One region of the Natronosporangium hydrolyticum genome, then DNA from elsewhere that is predicted to be linked to it. Evidence: riboswitches for the same ligand, from Rfam matches in the RefSeq annotation. Region 1 holds a riboswitch; each other region holds the start of a gene.

The links. A riboswitch is a leader RNA that binds a small molecule or an ion and turns the genes downstream of it on or off. The one in region 1 is predicted to bind cobalamin.
Region 2: another riboswitch for cobalamin. It lies ahead of JQS43_RS10780 (ABC transporter substrate-binding protein); the one in region 1 lies ahead of JQS43_RS21190 (ribonucleoside-diphosphate reductase subunit alpha).
Region 3: another riboswitch for cobalamin. It lies ahead of JQS43_RS05565 ((2Fe-2S) ferredoxin domain-containing protein); the one in region 1 lies ahead of JQS43_RS21190 (ribonucleoside-diphosphate reductase subunit alpha).
Region 4: another riboswitch for cobalamin. It lies ahead of JQS43_RS13885 (histidine phosphatase family protein); the one in region 1 lies ahead of JQS43_RS21190 (ribonucleoside-diphosphate reductase subunit alpha).

What each region holds. Positions count from the first base shown of each region.
Region 1 covers NZ_CP070499.1:4,736,252-4,740,581, forward strand. The annotation lists gene JQS43_RS21190 (ribonucleoside-diphosphate reductase subunit alpha) at 53-2,503, opposite strand; cobalamin riboswitch at 2,510-2,716, opposite strand; gene JQS43_RS21195 (TrmH family RNA methyltransferase) at 2,911-3,750, shown strand; gene JQS43_RS21200 (helix-turn-helix transcriptional regulator) at 3,779-4,330, opposite strand, start outside.
Region 2 covers NZ_CP070499.1:2,435,627-2,439,956, forward strand. The annotation lists gene JQS43_RS10770 (FecCD family ABC transporter permease) at 1-609, opposite strand, end outside; gene JQS43_RS10775 (FecCD family ABC transporter permease) at 606-1,700, opposite strand; gene JQS43_RS10780 (ABC transporter substrate-binding protein) at 1,712-2,779, opposite strand; cobalamin riboswitch at 2,809-3,000, opposite strand; gene JQS43_RS10785 (BNR-4 repeat-containing protein) at 3,164-4,330, shown strand, end outside.
Region 3 covers NZ_CP070499.1:1,205,112-1,209,441, forward strand. The annotation lists gene JQS43_RS05555 (glycosyltransferase family 2 protein) at 1-1,193, opposite strand, end outside; gene JQS43_RS05560 (HEAT repeat domain-containing protein) at 1,190-2,326, opposite strand; gene JQS43_RS05565 ((2Fe-2S) ferredoxin domain-containing protein) at 2,417-3,172, opposite strand; cobalamin riboswitch at 3,201-3,412, opposite strand; gene JQS43_RS05570 (S1 family peptidase) at 3,521-4,330, opposite strand, start outside.
Region 4 covers NZ_CP070499.1:3,124,276-3,128,605, reverse strand. The annotation lists gene JQS43_RS13895 (cobyric acid synthase) at 1-1,011, opposite strand, end outside; gene JQS43_RS13890 (cobalamin biosynthesis protein) at 1,008-1,988, opposite strand; gene JQS43_RS13885 (histidine phosphatase family protein) at 1,981-2,577, opposite strand; cobalamin riboswitch at 2,646-2,875, opposite strand; gene JQS43_RS13880 (phosphotransferase enzyme family protein) at 2,979-3,863, shown strand; gene JQS43_RS13875 (ABC transporter substrate-binding protein) at 3,878-4,330, opposite strand, start outside.

The DNA of each region.
Region 1 (4,330 bases):
CCCGGATCGAGGAGCAGCTGCCGGTCGGCGGTACGAGGTTCCGGGATCGTGGTCACTGGCACGCCTCACAGGTCTCGGGGTTCTCCAGGGAGCAGGCTTCCGCGTCCGTCGCATCCGCCGGCCCATTCGCTGCCACCGGCTCGACGGAGACCGTGGCCTGCTGGATCCGGGTCGCGGGCCGGGAACGCAGATAATAAGTGGTCTTCAGCCCGGACTTCCAGGCGTAGAGGTACATCGAGGAGAGCTTCCCGATCGTCGGCGCGCTCAGAAACAGATTCAACGACTGTGACTGATCCACATACGGCCCCCGGGCCGCCGCCAGGTCGATCAATGCCCGCTGGGGCAGCTCCCACGCCGTCCGGAACAACTCCCGCACTTCGGCCGGCACCTCGGCGACACCCTGCACCGAGCCCTCGGCCCGCTTGATCTGCTCCCGGATCGCCGGAGTCCACAGTCCTCGTACCTTCAGTTCGCGTACCAGGTAGTTGTTGATCTGCAGAAACTCGCCGGAGAGCGTCTCCCGTTTAAACAAGTTGGACACCTGCGGCTCGATGCACTCGTAGCAGCCCGCGATCGAGGCGATCGTCGCCGTCGGCGCGATCGCCACCAGCAACGAGTTCCGCAGCCCGTGGGTTGCCAGCCGCTGCCGTAGTTCGGCCCAGCGCTGCGACTGGGTTGGGGTGACCAGCCACAGATCCGGCTGGAGGTCGCCGTTTGCCGCCCGAGTCTGCGGGTACGCCGGATGGGGGCCATGCGCCTCCGCTAGCGACACCGAGGTCTCCAACGCGGTGAGGTAGATCTCCTCCTGCACCCGGGTCGAGAGCTGCGCCGCCGCTGCCGAGTCGAACGGCAGCCGCAACGTGAAGAACGCGTCCTGCAACCCCATCAGGCCGAGTCCGACCGGCCGCCACCGCGGGTTCGAGGCCGCCGCCTGCTCGGACGGGTAGTAGTTGATGTCGATCACCCGGTCCAGGAACACCACCGCGGTCCGCACCGTCGCCCGCAGCTTCTCCCAGTCGACCCCGTCGGCGGTGACGTGGGCGCCCAGATTGATCGAGCCGAGGTTACAGACCGCGGTCTCGCGGTCGGAGTTGACCTGCAGGATCTCGGTACACAGGTTCGAGAGGTGGATAGTGTCGCCGGTGGAACCAGTCTGATTGGACAGCCGGTTCGACGGGTCTTTGAAGGTCATCCAGCCGTTTCCGGTCTGGGCCAACGTCCGCATCATCCGCCCGAACAGATCCCGCGCCCGGACCGTACGCACCGCGCTCTTCTCCGCGACCCGGTACGCGTCATCGAACTCCTCACCCCACAGATCCGGCAGCTCCGGCGCGTCGGATGGGTCGATCAGCGACCACTGTTCATCGGCCTCGACCCGACGCATGAACTCATCCGGGATCCAGTTGGCCAGGTTGAGGTTATGGGTACGCCGGGCGTCCTCCCCGGTGTTGTCCCGCAGCTCCAGAAACTCCTCGATGTCCGGATGCCACGGCTCCAGGTAGACGCAGGCGGCGCCCTTGCGCCGGCCACCCTGGTTTACCGCTGCCACGCTGGCGTCCAGCGTCTTCAGGAACGGGACGATACCGTTCGAGGCGCCGTTGGTCCCCCGGATCAGGGCGCCCCGGCCCCGCACCCGCGACCAGGCGATGCCGATCCCGCCGGCGAACTTCGACAACCGCGCGACCTGCTGGTAACGATCGTAGATCGAATCCAGCTCGTCGCGCGGGGAATCAACCAGGAAACACGAGGACATCTGGGTATGCCGGGTCCCGGAGTTGAACAACGTCGGCGAACTCGGCAGGTACGCCAATGAGGACATCAGCCGGTAGAAGCCGATCGCCTCATCGGGGCGGGTCGACAATCCGCAGGCCACCCGCAGCAGCCAGTACTGCGGAGTCTCCACCACCAGCCGCGACCGCGGATGCCGCAGCAGATACCGGTCCGCCACCGTTCGTAGCCCGAAGTATTCGAACCGTAGATCCCCCGCGGGGTCTATCGCGTCGTCGAGCATATCGGCGTGCCGCGCCACGAACGCCGCCGTATCGTCGCCGATCAGCCCCTCGGCATGGCCGGTGGCGATGGAGTCGCTAAAGCTGCCGATCTCCTGCCCCCGGACCTCCTCGGCGACCTGGGCCGCCAGCAGCCGCGCCGCCAGCCGCGAATACTGCGGCTCCTCGCCGATCAACCCGGCCGCCGTCTGGATCGCCAATCTGTCCCGCTCGGCGATGCCCGCGCCAGCAGGGAGGCCGCTGATCGTCTTGGTGGCGACCCGTTGGGCGTCCACGTCGTCCAGATCGCCCACCCACCGTTGCCACTCACGGACCATCGCCTCGACATCCGCTACCTCATCGGATGTCGCTCTCGCCTGGGTCACCGTCACCCGCTCCTCCTCGTCTACCTCGGCCGATGGCCGTCGAACGCGCAGGAGGACGCCGCCGGCCGCGCTGCCGCTGGGCCCGGCTTGCTGGCGTCGGCCGTCCCGCGCGGCCTCCGACCGCCGCACACGGACTCGCGTACGGCGCACTGGCAGGTCTTCGGACTCGTGGGCGCGCTGCTCGCTCCTACTAGCCGTCGCTTCCCAGGTCGTCGAACCCAGTGCGTCGATGACGGCGGTCGTTCCCACTCACCGCTGCGGGGCAGTCCCGGACTCCCACCGGGTTCCCTCTTACCTCGACCCTCCCGCGGAGACGGCCGAACCAGCTGCGGCCAACACAATATATGGGGATCATGCCCCACGTCCACCACCAGATGATGTGTCGTCGTGTGGTCACCACCACGGTCGGCGTACCCCCGCGGAACCCGGGCCGGCGGCCGTGGTGCGTAGCCGTCGGCACCCGTGGGTCAGTAGACTCTCGGACTCTCGCAGTTCGCGTACCACTCGCACCGAGGTTGCCAAGGAGGTGGCTCACCATGCCGCGACCGCGGGCCGCAGCTGACACTCCCCGGGTCACCACCCGGAGCGCCCGCTTCCAGCAGTGGGAGGCGCTGCTGACCAACCGGGGCAAGCGGCAACGCAGCGGCGCGTTCCTGGTCCAGGGGGTACGGCCGATCACCATGGCGCTCCAGCACGGGTGGCAGATCCGCGAACTGCTGTACAACGCCGATGTCCGCCTGTCGGCCTGGGCACACGACACCCGCGCGACGGTGTCCGCGACCACAGTGGCGGTCGCCGGCGAGCTGATGCTCGAGCTGGGCGGCAAGACCGACGCCGCGCCCGAGTTGCTCGCGGTGGTGGCGCTGCCCGACGACGACCTCGCCCGCATCCCGACCAGCTCGGAGATGCTGGTGGTGCTGTTTGACCGGCCCACCAGTCCGGGCAACATCGGGGCGGTGATCCGAACCGCGGACGCGTTCGGCGCCAGCGGTGTCATCATCACCGGCCACGCCGCCGATGTCTACGACCCCCAGTCGGTCCGGGCCAGCACCGGATCGCTCTTCGCCGTGCCGGCGGTCCGGGTGGCCTCCCCCCGCCTGGTGCACGAATGGGTCGCGGCGATCCGCGCCGACGGCGTCGACCTGCGACTGGTCGGGACGGACGAGCACGGTGAGCTGCCGGCCGCCCGGTACGACTTCACCCGGCCGACCATGGTGCTGGTCGGCAATGAGACGACCGGGCTCAGCGCCGGCTGGCGGGAGGCCTGCGACATCTCGCTCCGGATCCCGATGGTCGGCGCCGCCAGTTCACTCAACGCCGCCACCGCGGCCTCGGTCATGCTCTACGAAGCCGCGCGACAGCGGTCACCGCAGTAGCCGCCCCGGGCACTGCCGGCCAGACCTGCTACCCAGTCGCCGGCGAAACCGTGTAGCGGGCGGCGATCGCGGCGGCCCGGTCCCGCAGCTCGGAGCGCAACCATTGTGGGGTCAGGGCCTCCGCGCCCGTGGCGAGCTGCCACAGCGCCCATCGCGCGTGTCGGGCGTCCTGGAAGGTCACTTCCAGCCGCAGCCAGCCATCTGGGTCGGTCGCCTCGGCGGCGACGGTTAGCGCGGTGGCGACCAGCTCCGCTCGCCGTGCCGGATCCAGCCGCACCAGCACAGCGACCTGGTCACCGCCGGCCCGAAACCGGGTGCTGCGTTCTCGCCATATCTGATCAAGTTCGACCCGGTCCGGCCGCTGGGCGGGTTCGGAGAGCGCCGTTGCGGAGAAGATTCGCGACAACCGGTAGGTACGGTCCGCGCCGGCTCTCGTGGCCAACAGGTAGCCGTGGCCGCGTACGGTGACCAGGCCCACCGGGTCCACCGTACGCCACTGTGGAGTTTTGCCGGCGGCCGCGTAGTGGATGCGTAGCTTGTGCCCGGCGAGCACTGCCCGACGGACCTCGACCATGGCGGT
Region 2 (4,330 bases), 2.3 Mb from region 1:
GAGGCTGCCGGTGAGCCAGGCGGCCGCGACCAACGCCCGGTAGATGTCGGCCCGGATCAGCAGCAACGAGATCCCCGATCCGAGCATCGCCGCGACGCCGATGCCGACCAGCACCAGCCGGAAACCATTGAGCCCCCGCTTGTACGCGATGGCGAGGATGAGCGCCGCGGTGAGCAGCGCCCCGGCCAGCGCCCCGACGACGGTCATGAGCCCGCTGCCGCCGAGCACCGTGAGCACGATCAGCGCACCCAGCGCCGCGCCCGAGTTGATGCCGATCACATCGGGGCTGACCAGCGGGTTGCCGGCGATCCGTTGCAGGATCGCGCCGGAGAGGGCGAACGCGGCGCCGACCCCGAGGCCGGTGAGCGCCCGCGGCAACCGGTCGCCGATCACCACGTCCCGTTCGATCAGGGTCCCGCCACCGCCGAGGATGGATACCGCGTCGGTGAAGCTGATCGGGTACTCGCCCAGCGTCAGCGAGCAGGCCGCGATCAACGCGGCCAGGGTCCACGCGGTCGTGCCGAGCAGCAGGGAGCTGCGGCTCAGCCGGAGCGCGACGCCGCCGCGGGGGGAGCGGAGCAGCACCGCGTCCCGGGTCGGTCTGCTCACAGCTGCGGCACCTTCCGGTTGCGGACCAAGTAGAGGAAGAACGGCGCCCCGGCCAGCGCGGTGATGATGCCGACCTGCAGCTGCTGCGGCGCCACCAGCACCCGGCCGAGCACGTCTGCCAGCAGCAGCACGATCGGACCCAGCAGCACACACCACGGCAGTAGCCAGCGGTAGTCCGGTCCGGTGATCATCCGGGCGATATGCGGAATCACCAGTCCGACGAACCCGACCGGCCCGGCGACCGCGGTGGCCGCCCCGGCCAGCAGCACCACCGACAACGCCCCCACCGCTCGTACGGCCATCAGCTTGGTGCCGAGGCTGCTCGCCATGTCGTCGCCGAGCGCGATCGCGTTCAGTGCGCGGCTGATCACCACAGCGGCGACCGCACCGGCCACGATGAACGGGGTGACGATCACCAGGTCGGTACCGCCGGCGCGGGTGAGTGAGCCGACCACCCAGAACCGGAAGTCGTCCAGCGTCGAGGCGTCGAGCAGCGTGATCGCGGTGGTCACGGCCCCGACCAGGGCGGTGAACGCCGCCCCGGCGAGGGCGAGCTTCACCGGGGTGGCGCCACCGTGGCCGAGCGAACCGAGGAAGTAGACGAAGACCGCCGCGACCGCCGCGCCGACGAAGGCGAACCAGATGTAGCCGCTGACCGTGGCGACCCCCAGCAACGCCATCGCCAGCACGACCGCCAGCGCCGAGCCGGCGTTGACCCCCAGGATGCCGGGGCCGGCCAGGGGATTGCGGGTCAGCCCTTGCATCACCGCGCCGGCGATCCCCAGCGCCGCACCGACGAGCAGTCCGGTGACCGTGCGGGGGATCCGGACGTGCCGGACCACCCGGTCGAGGTCGCTCTCAGCGGGCCCGTCGAGGGCGGCGATCACGTCGGCGAACCCCACCGAGAAGTTGCCGACCAGGACGGAGAGGACGCTGACGACCCCGAGGACCAGGGCGGCGACCACCAACCCGGCGCCCCGGCCGAGGCCGCCGCGCAGCAGTACGCGCGGTGCCTGGGCCGGTCGGCGGGGCGGTGGTGGCTGTTGCGGCGCGGTGGTCTCGTCCCGACGAGCCACCGTGGCCTCTGCCACGCGCTGCTGCCCTACTGCTCGGTGAACAGCTCTGGGTGGAGCAGGGCGGCCACCTGTTCGATGCTGTGCGCTGCCCGGACGCCGGCGGACCGGTTGGCGAAAAGGAACGGGTGGACGTTGCCCTCGGCGACCGCGGTCACCCCGGCGAGCGCCGGGTTTTCCATGAGCTTGGCGACGTCCGGCTCCGCGTCGGCGTCGGTCAAGCTGGCGTCGCAGCATGCGCTGGTCAGGATCACATCCGGGTCGCGCTTGATGATTTCTTCGATGTCGATGTTGTTGTTGCGCAGCTCGGTCAGGTCCGCGAACGCGTTCTCGCCGCCGGCGTGTTCGATGATCTGGGTCCCGAAGTCGATCCCGCCGGCCACCCGGAAACCGCCGTCGTCCTGCGGCGAGATGATCGCGACCGTGGGCCGGGGGGCGTCCGCGACCCGCTCCTCGACCGCAGCCACCCGCGCTTCCAGTTCGGCGATGACCTCCTCGGCCCGGTCGGTCACCTCGAAGAGGGTCCCCAGGTCGTGCAGGTCGTCGTAGATCGTCGCCACTCGTACCGTGGCCGGGTCGATCGCCTCGTCGGCGAGCCCGTCTTCGCTGGGGCACAACGGGCTCAGGATCCAACTCTGGATGCCCAGCTCAGCCAGCCGGCCCCGGGTGCCGAAGCTGTTTGGATTGTCTTCGGCGAAGACGCCGTTGAAGCCGGAGAGTACGAAGTCCGGCTCGGTCGCCAGTAGCCCGTCGCGGCTGGGCAGCGAGGGCACATAGTCCGCGGCGGCCTGCGCGTCGGTGTACTCCGGCAGCACCTCGGAGTCGAGGAAGGCGGTCTGGACCAGCCGGTCGCTGATGCCTAGCGCATGGGCGACCTCAATGGCCGGCTGGTATGCCGCGTAGACTCGCTCCGGCGGGCCGTCGACCGCGACCTCGATGCCGCAGTTTTCGAGCAGGACGCGCGCTTCGCCGTCGGTGCCGTCGGCCTCGGCCGCCGAGCAGCCGGTGAGCAGCAGCGCTGCCGCACCCGATAAGGCCGCGCCAGCGCGCAGGGGCCGAGCAGCAAAAGGTTGCAGGGTGCCGATACGGGAGGCCATAAGCCCGCCTTTCCAGGTCCTCGTGGAACGGGTGCTAGCGTGCCGTGGCCGGTCTCCTGGCTAACGGGACCACCTGTGACACCCCTGCCTTCCCAGGACCGCTGGTCCCAGTGGCTCCACCCGCGAGGGCGGAACGGACGTGTCACGTCCCGATCACAGTGGCGAGGGCCGCGCCGGTTTCTTCACCGAACTTCCCGAGCACCACGGCCCGCGAACCATATCAAGGACTCGCCCGTCAGTCGACGCCGAGGAGTGTCACCGCGATGACTGTGCTGATCGCGATGCATGTGCTGATGTTGAGCCCGACCCGCCGGTGTGCGAGCGTGTATCCGCAGACGACGGCCGAGCCTCGCCGGCCAACCGGGATGAGAGGGACCTGTCACCATGAAAGGGTCAGAAGTCGGATCGGCTGGTCGCCCTAGCGTCGTCAACGACAACGGCGCCTGGTGCTGGTTCCAGGACGAGCGGGCGCTCGTCGACGCGGCGACGCAGACCCTGGTCGTCGGTTCGATCGCGGTCGGGGACGGGCCGGGCGGCGAGGCCCGTTCGGGCAACGTCGAGTTGGCCGTGGTTGACCTGCGGACGGGCACCAGCACCATCGTGGTGCTGCATGAGCGGCTGGAGGCCGACGACCACAACGTGCCGGCGCTGTGGCGGCGCAGCGACGGCCGCTGGCTGGCGGTGTATGCCCGGCACAAGACCGACGACCTGACCCGGTGGCGGATCAGCGAGCCCGGCGACCCGACCCGGTGGGGCCCGGAACGCAGCTTCGACTGGAGCGAGTTGACCGGCGGCCGCGGCGTCACCTACTCGAACCTGCATGCGCTGGACGGTCGGCTCTACTGTTTCGTGCGCGCCGTCAACGACGACCCGTGTGCGCTGGTATCCGACGATGAGGGTGCCACCTGGACCTACGCGGGGAAGCTCTTCACCCGGCCGAAGGTCGGTTACGTCAACGGTTACACCCGTTACGTCTCCGACGGCGCCCGGATCGACCTGGTCACCACCGATCACCACCCGCGTGATTTCGATAACTGTGTATATCACGGTTACGTTGCGGGTGGCGCGCTCTACCGCAGCGACGGCAGCGTGGTCGACGAGACGGCGCTGACCGGTGACGCCCCGTCGCAGGAGAAGCTCACCACCGTGCTGGCGGGCAGCTCGCAATGGGGTGGTGAGTGGATGACCCACTGCTGGACCACCGACATCCGGCGCTCGGCCGACGGCACGGTCGCCGCGGTGCTGACCGCCCGGGCCGGCGCCGCGCCGGCTTCGGCGGAGGCCGGGCTCGACAGCTGGCGTCCGGTGCCGGACCTGCGGTTCTTCTACGCCCGGATGTCGCCGAGCGGCGAGTGGGAGGTCCACCAGCTCGCCCACGCCGGCCCCGGGCTGCTGCCGCACGAACAGGACTACACCGGTCTGGCGGCGATCGACCCGTACGACCTGGGCTCGCTCTACGTCTCCACGCCGGTCGATCCGCGCGACGGCAGTGTCATGCCGCACTACGAAATTTTCCACGCCTACACTTCGGACGGCGGGGCGACCTGGCGG
Region 3 (4,330 bases), 2.2 Mb from region 1:
AGGAACCGCCACGCGAAGTCGATGTCGACCACCCCTGCCAGCATCCCGGCCGGGATGAGCACCAGTGCGGCCAGCTCCACCACCGGCGCCAGCAGTTCGAACAGCAGGTAGAACGGCAGCGCCAGCAGGCCGATCCGGCCGTACCTGCGGTTGCCGATCATGCTCCGGTGGTGCAGTAGCAGTAGTTCGGTGAGGCCGCGGTGCCACCGGCGCCGTTGCCGCCCCAGTACGGCCAAGGTGCTCGGCACCTCGGTCCAGCAGACCGGTTCGGCCACAAACACGATCCGGTAGTCGGCCCGCCACTCCCGGAGCCGGCGATGGAGCCGGAAGACCAGCTCGGCATCCTCGCCGACGGTGTCGCGGGCCAGCCCGCCGATCTGGACCACCAGGTCGCGGCGGAACAGGCCGAAGGCGCCGGAGATGATCACTACGCTGCCCAGCCGGGACCAGCCGGAGCGGCCAAGCAGGAACGAGCGTAGATACTCGGCCACCTGGATCCGGGGCAGCCAGCCGGTAGGCATCCGGACGTCGATGACCCGGCCGCCGACGATGGTGCAGCCGTTGGCGACCCGGATCGCGCCGCCGGTGGCGACTACCCGGAGCGGGTCGTCGATGAAGGGCTTCACTACGGTGAGCAGCGAGTCGGAGTCGAGCACCGAGTCGGCATCGACCATGCAGACCAGTTCGCCGTCGGCGATGTTGATGCCGGCGTTGACCGCGTCGGAGCGGCCGCCGTTGGTCTTGCGGACCAGCAGCGGCGAGCTGGCGCCGGTACGGGGCGCGTAGACGCCGAGGATCTCGCCGGCGACCGGCACGTCCGGCGGCATCACCATCGGGGTTTCGGTGAGGTCGAACTCGTCGATCAACAGCGCGGTCGTCTGATCCGTCGAGCCGTCGTCGATTACCACCACCTGGGTACGCGGATAGCGCAGCGCGAGCATTGCGTGTACCGCGGTGACGATCCCGGCACCCTCGTTGTGGGCCGGCATCAGCACTGAGATCGAGGGGGTCAGCGGGCTGCGGAAGGTGAGGTCGAGCCCGGCGAACGCGCGCCGCCGGACGTTGCTGGCCAGCTCCCAACCGCCGAGCAGCACCAGCACCAGCAGCGAGCTGTTGAGGAGCAGAAAGTAGCCGAGAATCACCACGTCGGTGTAGCGGAGGACCTCGCCGACCCAGTAACTTAGCTGGTTCATGAGCGCAGGGCTTCCCGCTTCGGGGCGGGGGCCGGCTCCCGGGCCGCGGCGGACCTCGCTATCCGGTCGAGTACCGCGTTGGCGTGCTCGGCGCCGCGTCGGGCCGGCCCGGTAGCGGTCGCCTGCGTCGCGGCCGCCCGGTTGAGGGCGGCGAGCCCGGTGGGGCCGAGTCGGGACAGGGCGGTGGCGGCGGCCCCCGCGACATGGTCGTCCCCGCACGTCAACAACTCGGCCAGCGGCGTCACCGCGTCGACCGCGCCGAGCTCGCCCAGCGCCGCCGCGGCGGCGGCGCGCAGCGGCGCCGGCTCTGCAGGCTGGGTGCTGGCGAGCAGCGGCGCCATCGCGGCTCCAGACCCGAGCCGGCCCAGCGTCTTCGCCGCCCGGAGCCGCACCGGCTGCGAGCGGTCGTCCTGTAGCACTTCGGCGACCTGGGCCGGGACCCGGCCGGCGAGGCCGCCCTCGCCTTCGAAGGTGCCGATCAGGCGCATCGCATCGAGGACCGTTGTCTGCACCAACGGCGGTCCGGTGAGGGCCGGCAACAGCATCGGGGCGATCCTGGGCCCGAGCTGGGCGAGCGCGTGGGCGACGAGCTGGGAGGGGGCGGGCTGGGGTGGTTGGAGGCTGCTGAGCAGCGGGCGGGCGGCGGCGGGGTCGCCGATCCGGCCCAGCGCCTGGATGGCGGCGACCCGTACCTCGGGGTGGGTGTCGGCGAGGAGCCGGCACAGCTGCGGTACCGAGGCGCCGTCGTGCAGGCTGCCGAGCGCGGCGGCGGACCGGGCGCGGCGCACCGCGCTGATGCTGTGTAGCTCGCGCCGGGCCTGGTGGACCAGCCCGCGGCGGGCCAGCAGGGTGGCGAGCGCTTCGTGTGCCTCGCCTCGGACCTTGGTCAGTAGCTCGAAGGCGCTCGGCGCCACCGCCCGCCAGTCGGCGGCGGGCATCCGCGCCAGCTCCGTTAGCTCGGCCGGATCGCCGCTGGCGACGAAGGCGAAGAGCAGCTGCCGTGGCCGGGCGACGCGCCGGGCGCGTCGCCGTTCGGTGAGCACCCGGCCGGCGTGGATGGCCGCGATCGTCACCGCGATCACCCCTGCTACGGCGAACAGGATGACCGAGGCGAGCGTGGCCAGCTGAGTCATGAGCGGTCCGGGGCCTGGTGGCCGGGGACCAGCCGGGGCAACCACCGCCTCATAAAATGAGACTAACTCGAAATATCCCCTATATGCCTCCTACCTGCCGGTAGTGAGCCGGGTGGTGGCGCGGGAGTCTGCTACCACCCGGCCCTGGGCCAGATGCTCATCAATAATCCGCCCGGCCAACTCCTCGTCCACGGCCGTGTACCAGACATCCTCCGGATGCACCACCACCAGCGGGCCCAGGTTGCACGGGAAGAGGCAGCCGGTGCTGGTCACGAGCGTGTCGTCGGCGAGGCCGGCGGCGGCGATCCGTTCGCTCAGCGCGTCGGCCGCCGCTGCCGCTCCGTACGCCGCGCAGCGCGGCCCCCGACAGACCAGCACGTGGTGCCGGTGGCGCGGGATGGTCGACCAGGCCGGGCTGCGGAACGGCCCAGGCACCCCGCCGATGGCGGTCACCGGATCCGCCAGCGCCGCGAGAATGGTGCTGACCAGCTCCGGCTGGAGCGCCAGGGGCGCGGTGACTGCGACGGTCGGCAGCCCGCTGGCGCACTGGTCGCCCCGGGTCTGCACCCAGTGTCCGTGGGTACGCCGCAGCCACACGTCGAGATACCGGTCGGGCGGCAGGTGGGTCGGCACCAGCACGATCTCGCTGGCCCCGGCGTCAGTCGCCTGGTCGAGCGCTGTGACGAGCGAGGGCGCTTCGCCGTCGAGGAAGCAGGCGCCGACCGGGCTGTCATCGCCGCGACGGCCCAGCTCGGCGGCGACCGCCGTGGCGAGTTGACGTACCGTCTCCTGGCCACCGCTCTGGGCGACCTGCCGGGCGACCAGCAGGATGTGTCGACTATTCATAGCCGGACCGTGCCTCCCACACCTCGTGGACGGGTCTCGTGCCGTGGCCGGTCTCCTGGCTGACGGGGTGGTGCGGCGACGGTCTGCCTTCCCGGACACCCGAGTTGGCGTCCAGTGGCCGCTCCCGCCCGCTGGTGCGGGTGGTTGGCGAGCGTCGATCGTCGACTTCCCGATCACAGTGGCGAGGGCCGCTCCGGTTTCGCACCGGTCTTCCCGAGCACCACGGCAGCGTCACGATAGCCGTACAAAGCGGCGCCGAACCAGCGCGGGTGACCATGACAAGGATCACGTGCGCTGGTTCGGCGCCGGTCGGTACCGGGGTCTGCCGGTGATCAGGCGGTGCGGTGATCAGGGTGCGGTGAGCAGGGTGAGATTGCCGCTGCTCAGGATCGGCAGCAGCGGCTGGAAGAAGGTGACACCCCCGGCCGCGCAGTTGCCGGAGCCGCCGGAGACGATGCCCTGCCCCTGGTAGTTGCCGGAGAAGACCGGGCCGCCGGAGTCGCCCGGCTCGGCGCAGAGGGTGGTTCGGGTCAGCCCGGTGACCGTGCCCTGTGGGTAGTTGACGGTGACGTTCTTGGCGGTGATCGTGCCGCAGGTGTACCCGGTGGTCGAACCGATCTTGCACACCGAGCCGCCGATCGGGGCCTCTTGTGAACCGGTGGTGATCGGCGTCGGGATCCAGTCGTCGGTCACCAGCACCACCGCCCAGTCGCTGCCGGGGAACTGGGAGAGCCAGAAGTTGCCCTGTGGCTCCTGGTTGAACCCGTAGGTCCGGACACCGACGGAGCCACAGTGGCCAGCGGTAATGAAGCCGTTCTGGCCGGCGGTGGTGCGGATCAGGAAGCCGACGGTGCAGCGGTTGTTGTTTGCATAGTAGGGGTCGCCCTCCTGCAGCGGCCAGGGCTGCAACAGCCGCGGGGCCTCGGCGGTGGTGACCACGGTGATCAGGTCGTCGCTGACCCCGTTGGCCTCGGCGAACTCGGCCGCGACGGGCTCGGCCTCCGGTAGCACCTCGACGACCACTTGATCGGTGGCCTCGTCGACGTACCAGCTGGTGACCGACTCCGGCGGTGCCGCCGCCCGGTCGAGGGCGGTCTTCGCCGCGGCCAACTGGCCGAGGCCGGGTGAGTCGGGAGCGGCCGCGTGGGCGGTGGGGGA
Region 4 (4,330 bases), 1.6 Mb from region 1:
GTAGCCGCCGCAGACGCCGAGCACTGGCGCGCCGGCGGTGACCCGTTCGGCTATCGCCGCCGCCAGCCCCGTCGACCGCAGCCAGGCCAGGTCGGCGACGGTGTGCTTACTGCCGGGCACCACCACCAGGTCGGCCCGGCGTACATCGGAGACGCTGGTGGTGAAACGAACGGAGACGCCCGGTTCAGCGGCGAGCGCGTCCACATCGGTGAAATTGCTGATCCGCGGCAGCCGCAACACCACCACCTCCAGCCCGTCCGGCCCCCGCGGCGGCGTGCTGGGCAGCGGTCGCTCCAGCGCCAGCGAATCCTCCGCGTCCAGCGACACGCCATCCACATGCGGCAGTACGCCGAGACAGGGTCGACCGGTGAGCTGTCGCAGCTGCTCGAGCCCCGGGGCCAGCACCGCCGGGTCACCCCGGAACCGGTTGATCACGAACCCGGCCACCAGCGCCTGGTCGGCGGGCTCCAACAGCGCCAGCGTGCCGTAGAGCGCGCCGAACGCGCCGCCCCGGTCGATGTCGGTGACCAGCAGTACCGGCAAGTTGGCCGCGCGCGCCAGCCCCAGATTGGTCAGATCGTACGGCCGCAGGTTGATCTCGGCTGCGCTGCCGGCCCCTTCGCAGACCACCACGTCGAACCGGGAGCGGAGGTCCGCCAGCGCGCCGGTAACGGTCGGCAGCAGCGCCTGCCGGCGGGCGTGGTAGTCCCGGGCGTCGGCGTCGAACGCGGGTCGGCCCATCACCACCACCTGGCTGTGGCGTTCTCCGGTCGGCTTGATCAGGATCGGGTTCATCGCCACTTCGGGAGTAACCCCGGCCGCGGCGGCCTGCGCCGCCTGCGCGCGACCGATCTCGCCACCCACGGTGACCGCGGCGTTGAGCGCCATATTCTGGGCCTTGAACGGCGCCACCGCGTGGCCGCGCCGGGCCAGGTATCGGCACACCCCGGCGACCAACACACTCTTGCCGACATCCGAGCCGGTGCCGGCGAACAGGATCGCCCCGCTCATCTCCGCCTCCTTACCGGCAGGTCCCTCGCCGATGCCGTGACTGCCTGTGCGGCCGCTGCCGCCAGCAGGGCGCTGGTGGCGCCGACCGCGGTGGCCAGCCGGATCGTCCGACGGATGTCGGCCGCGGTGGGCTCGGCGCCGTCGCCCAACGAGGGGCGCCGGTCCAGGTGGTCGCCGTAGCGGTTCGCCGACCCGCCGAGCCGCCGGCCGAGGGCGCCGGCGAACGCGGCCTCCACCCGGCCCGCGTTCGGGCTCGGATGGCCGGGGCCGTCGCGGCGCCATGCCCGCCACGCCCGGCGTGGTGAACCGCCGACCACCGGGGCGAGCAGCGTCGCCAGCCCGGCGGTCACCCTCGCCGGCAACCAGTTGGCGGCATCGTCTAGCCGGGCCGCCGCCCAGCCGAACCGTTCGTACCGGCTGGTGTGGTAACCGACCATCGCGTCCATTGTGTTGACCGCGCGGAATCCGGCGGTGCCGGCCGGTCCGGCGACAGCGCCCCAGAACAGCGGAGCCACCACCGCGTCGCAGGTGTTCTCGGCGACCGACTCCACCGCCGCCCGGGCAACCCCGGCTGCGTCGAGCAGGTCCGGGTCGCGGGCACAGAGCGACCGCAGCCGGGTCCGTGCGGTCGCCAGGTCGCCCCGGTCGAGGGCGGCGGCCACCGCCCCGGCCTCCCGGGTCAGGGACCGGCCACCGAGCGCGGTCCAGGTCAGCGCGGCCTGCCACAGCAGCGCCGGCGGTCGTCCGCCCCGGCGTGCGAGCGCCCCACCCGCGTACCCGGCCGCGGCGGCCGCGACGGTGAGCAGGCTCACGTACCCGACTCCGGCGGCCCGCTGGTCCCGGTATATCCGCCGCTCCAGCGCTGCGGCGAGTTGCCCGAAACCTGCCACCGGATGGAGCCGGCGGGGGTCGCCGAGCAGCAGGTCGGCGGCGAAGCCGGCGAGCAGGCCCCAGGCGCGAAGTTGGGGTTCAGGCATCCGCCACCGCCCCGGCGAAGCCCGCGCGGAGCTGCCACTGCGGGTGAGGCCCATACAGGATGGTGACCGTGCAGGGGGCCACCTCGACCCGCCACAGCGATGACACCGGCGCGGCCAGCACCGCCAGCACCGCGGCTTTGATCGGTCCGCCGCTGGTGAAGACCACGGTGGTGCCGGGCTCGCTCAGCTCGGCCAGCGCTGCCCGGACCCGGGCCAACAGCTCCTCGACGCCCTCGCCACCGGGTGGCGGATGTGCCGGGTCATCGAGCCAGGCCGACACCTGCTCGGGGTCCCGCTCCGCCGCGTCGGCCAGCCGCAACCCCGCCCACCCGCCGAAGTTGAGCTCGGACCAGCGCGGGTCGAGTTCGACGTCGGCGAAGCCGGCGAGCGCCGCGGTCTGCTGGCAACGCTGCGCGGGGGAGCTGATCGCCCGCCCGGCGGGCAGCCGGCCCCGCAGCGCGGCCGCCTCCGACCTGCCGGCCGGGTCGAGCGGCTCGTCACCGGGGAAGGCGTGGGCGCGGGTGGCCGCGGTGGGGGCGTGGCGGACCAGCAGCAGTCGGGCCTGGCCACTCACCGGGTCCCCGAGCACAGTGCGACCCGCACCCGGACAGGCAGAAGCGTAGGCGTCACAGCGACCTCCACGGGGATCCTCGTCCCCTCAGTCGTGACGTAAGCGCTAGTCTCCTGGCTCTCGGATCGTCACCACCCACCCAGTCTTCCCGGCTCACCCGGCGGTGGGCCAGTGACTGCGCTCCGTCTGGCCAGGACCCCACCGGCGACCGGTGTGGCCCAGGGGCGGGCAGCTCCCCGATTACAGTGGCGGGACCGCCGCAGCATCGCACTGCGTTCCTAGTCGCCTCCGTCAACGGCGAGCCTCACCGTACTACGCTCCGCCGACAGCTGTCGAGGCACGTGATCGGGCCCCGGCGCTCCGGTCACCAATGCCTAAACCGGTCGCACCTGCCGACTCCGGGTGGTTGACTCGTCGCTGTGGTCACCGAGGGTGAGGTACGCGACGCGGTGTCGCGCCACTGGGGACTGTCGTCGGTACGGGTCGAACCGCACCACGGCGGGATGAACTCGGCGACCTGGTTTGTGCACGGGCCCGGCGAGCGCTGGGTGGCGAAGCTGGTGCCCGGGGCGGCTCGCCGTGCCTTCACGGCTGGCCTGTCGGTTGCCGTGCTGGTGGCCGCGGCCGGCACCGCCAGCGGCCCACCGGTGCCCACCCGGACGGGTGCTCTCGTTGCCGACCTCGACGGGGCCTCGCTCGCGCTGCTGACCTGGGTGCCGGGTGACCCGCTGGGCACCGCCGGGAGCGACCAGCAGCTGCTGGCGAAGACCCTGGCCAGAGTGCACCGAGGGCTGGTCGGCACGACGGTCGAGGACGCCGACACCTTCCATTGGGTCGATCCTGACGCCCCCCACCTGGCGCTGCGGCCGTGGCTGCGTCCGGCAGTGGCCACGGCGCTGGATGCCTTGGCTGCGCTCGACCCGGCCGCGCTGTGCCAGGGTCTGCTCCACACCGACCCGGCGCCGGAGGCGTTTCGGCGGGACCCGGTCACCGGCGCCTGCGGCCTGATCGATTGGCAGGTCGGAATGGTCGGTCCGCTGCTCTACGACCTTGCGTCGGCGGTGATGTATGCCGGCGGGCCGTGCGCCGCAGCGGATCTGATAGCGGCGTATCTTCCCCAGGGTCCGATCCCAGCGGCGGAGGTGGCGCGTGGGTTGCCGGTGCTGCTTCGGTTCCGCTGGGCGGTGCAGGCCGACTACTTCGCCCGCCGGATCGTCGAGCATGACCTCACCGGCATCGCCGACCCTGCCGACAACCAGGCTGGTCTGGCGGCGGCCCGACGGATGTTGGGGGAGTTGGGGTAGCGCATCGCCGGTGCTTACGCCACCCGGGTGGCCAGGCCCGGGTCGGGCGGGCCGCACCGGTCGGGGTGCAGGATGCCGGCGAGCGCGGCCACCCCGTCGACCAGGCGCGGGCCCGGCCGAGCGAACGAGGCGTTCGCGTCCACCGCCCATACCGGTACGCCGGCCGGTAGCGCGCCGGTCGCGACCAGCTGCTCGGTCAGCCGGCGCGAGCCGGCGAGGTCGAACCCGCAGGGCGCCGACACCACCACCGCCGGTCGTCCCGCCGCCACCTCCGCCCAGGAGGTTCGGGTCGAGGGTTGACCGGCGGCGCCGAGCACGCTGACCCCACCCGCGGCGTCGATCATGTCCGGCACCCAGTGCCCGGGTGCGAACGGCGGCTCGGTCCACTCCAACAGCAGGGTGGGCACCGGGTCGGCGCCGGCCACCGCGTCGGTGATCCCCGCCAGCCGGTCGGTCAGTGCCGTGGC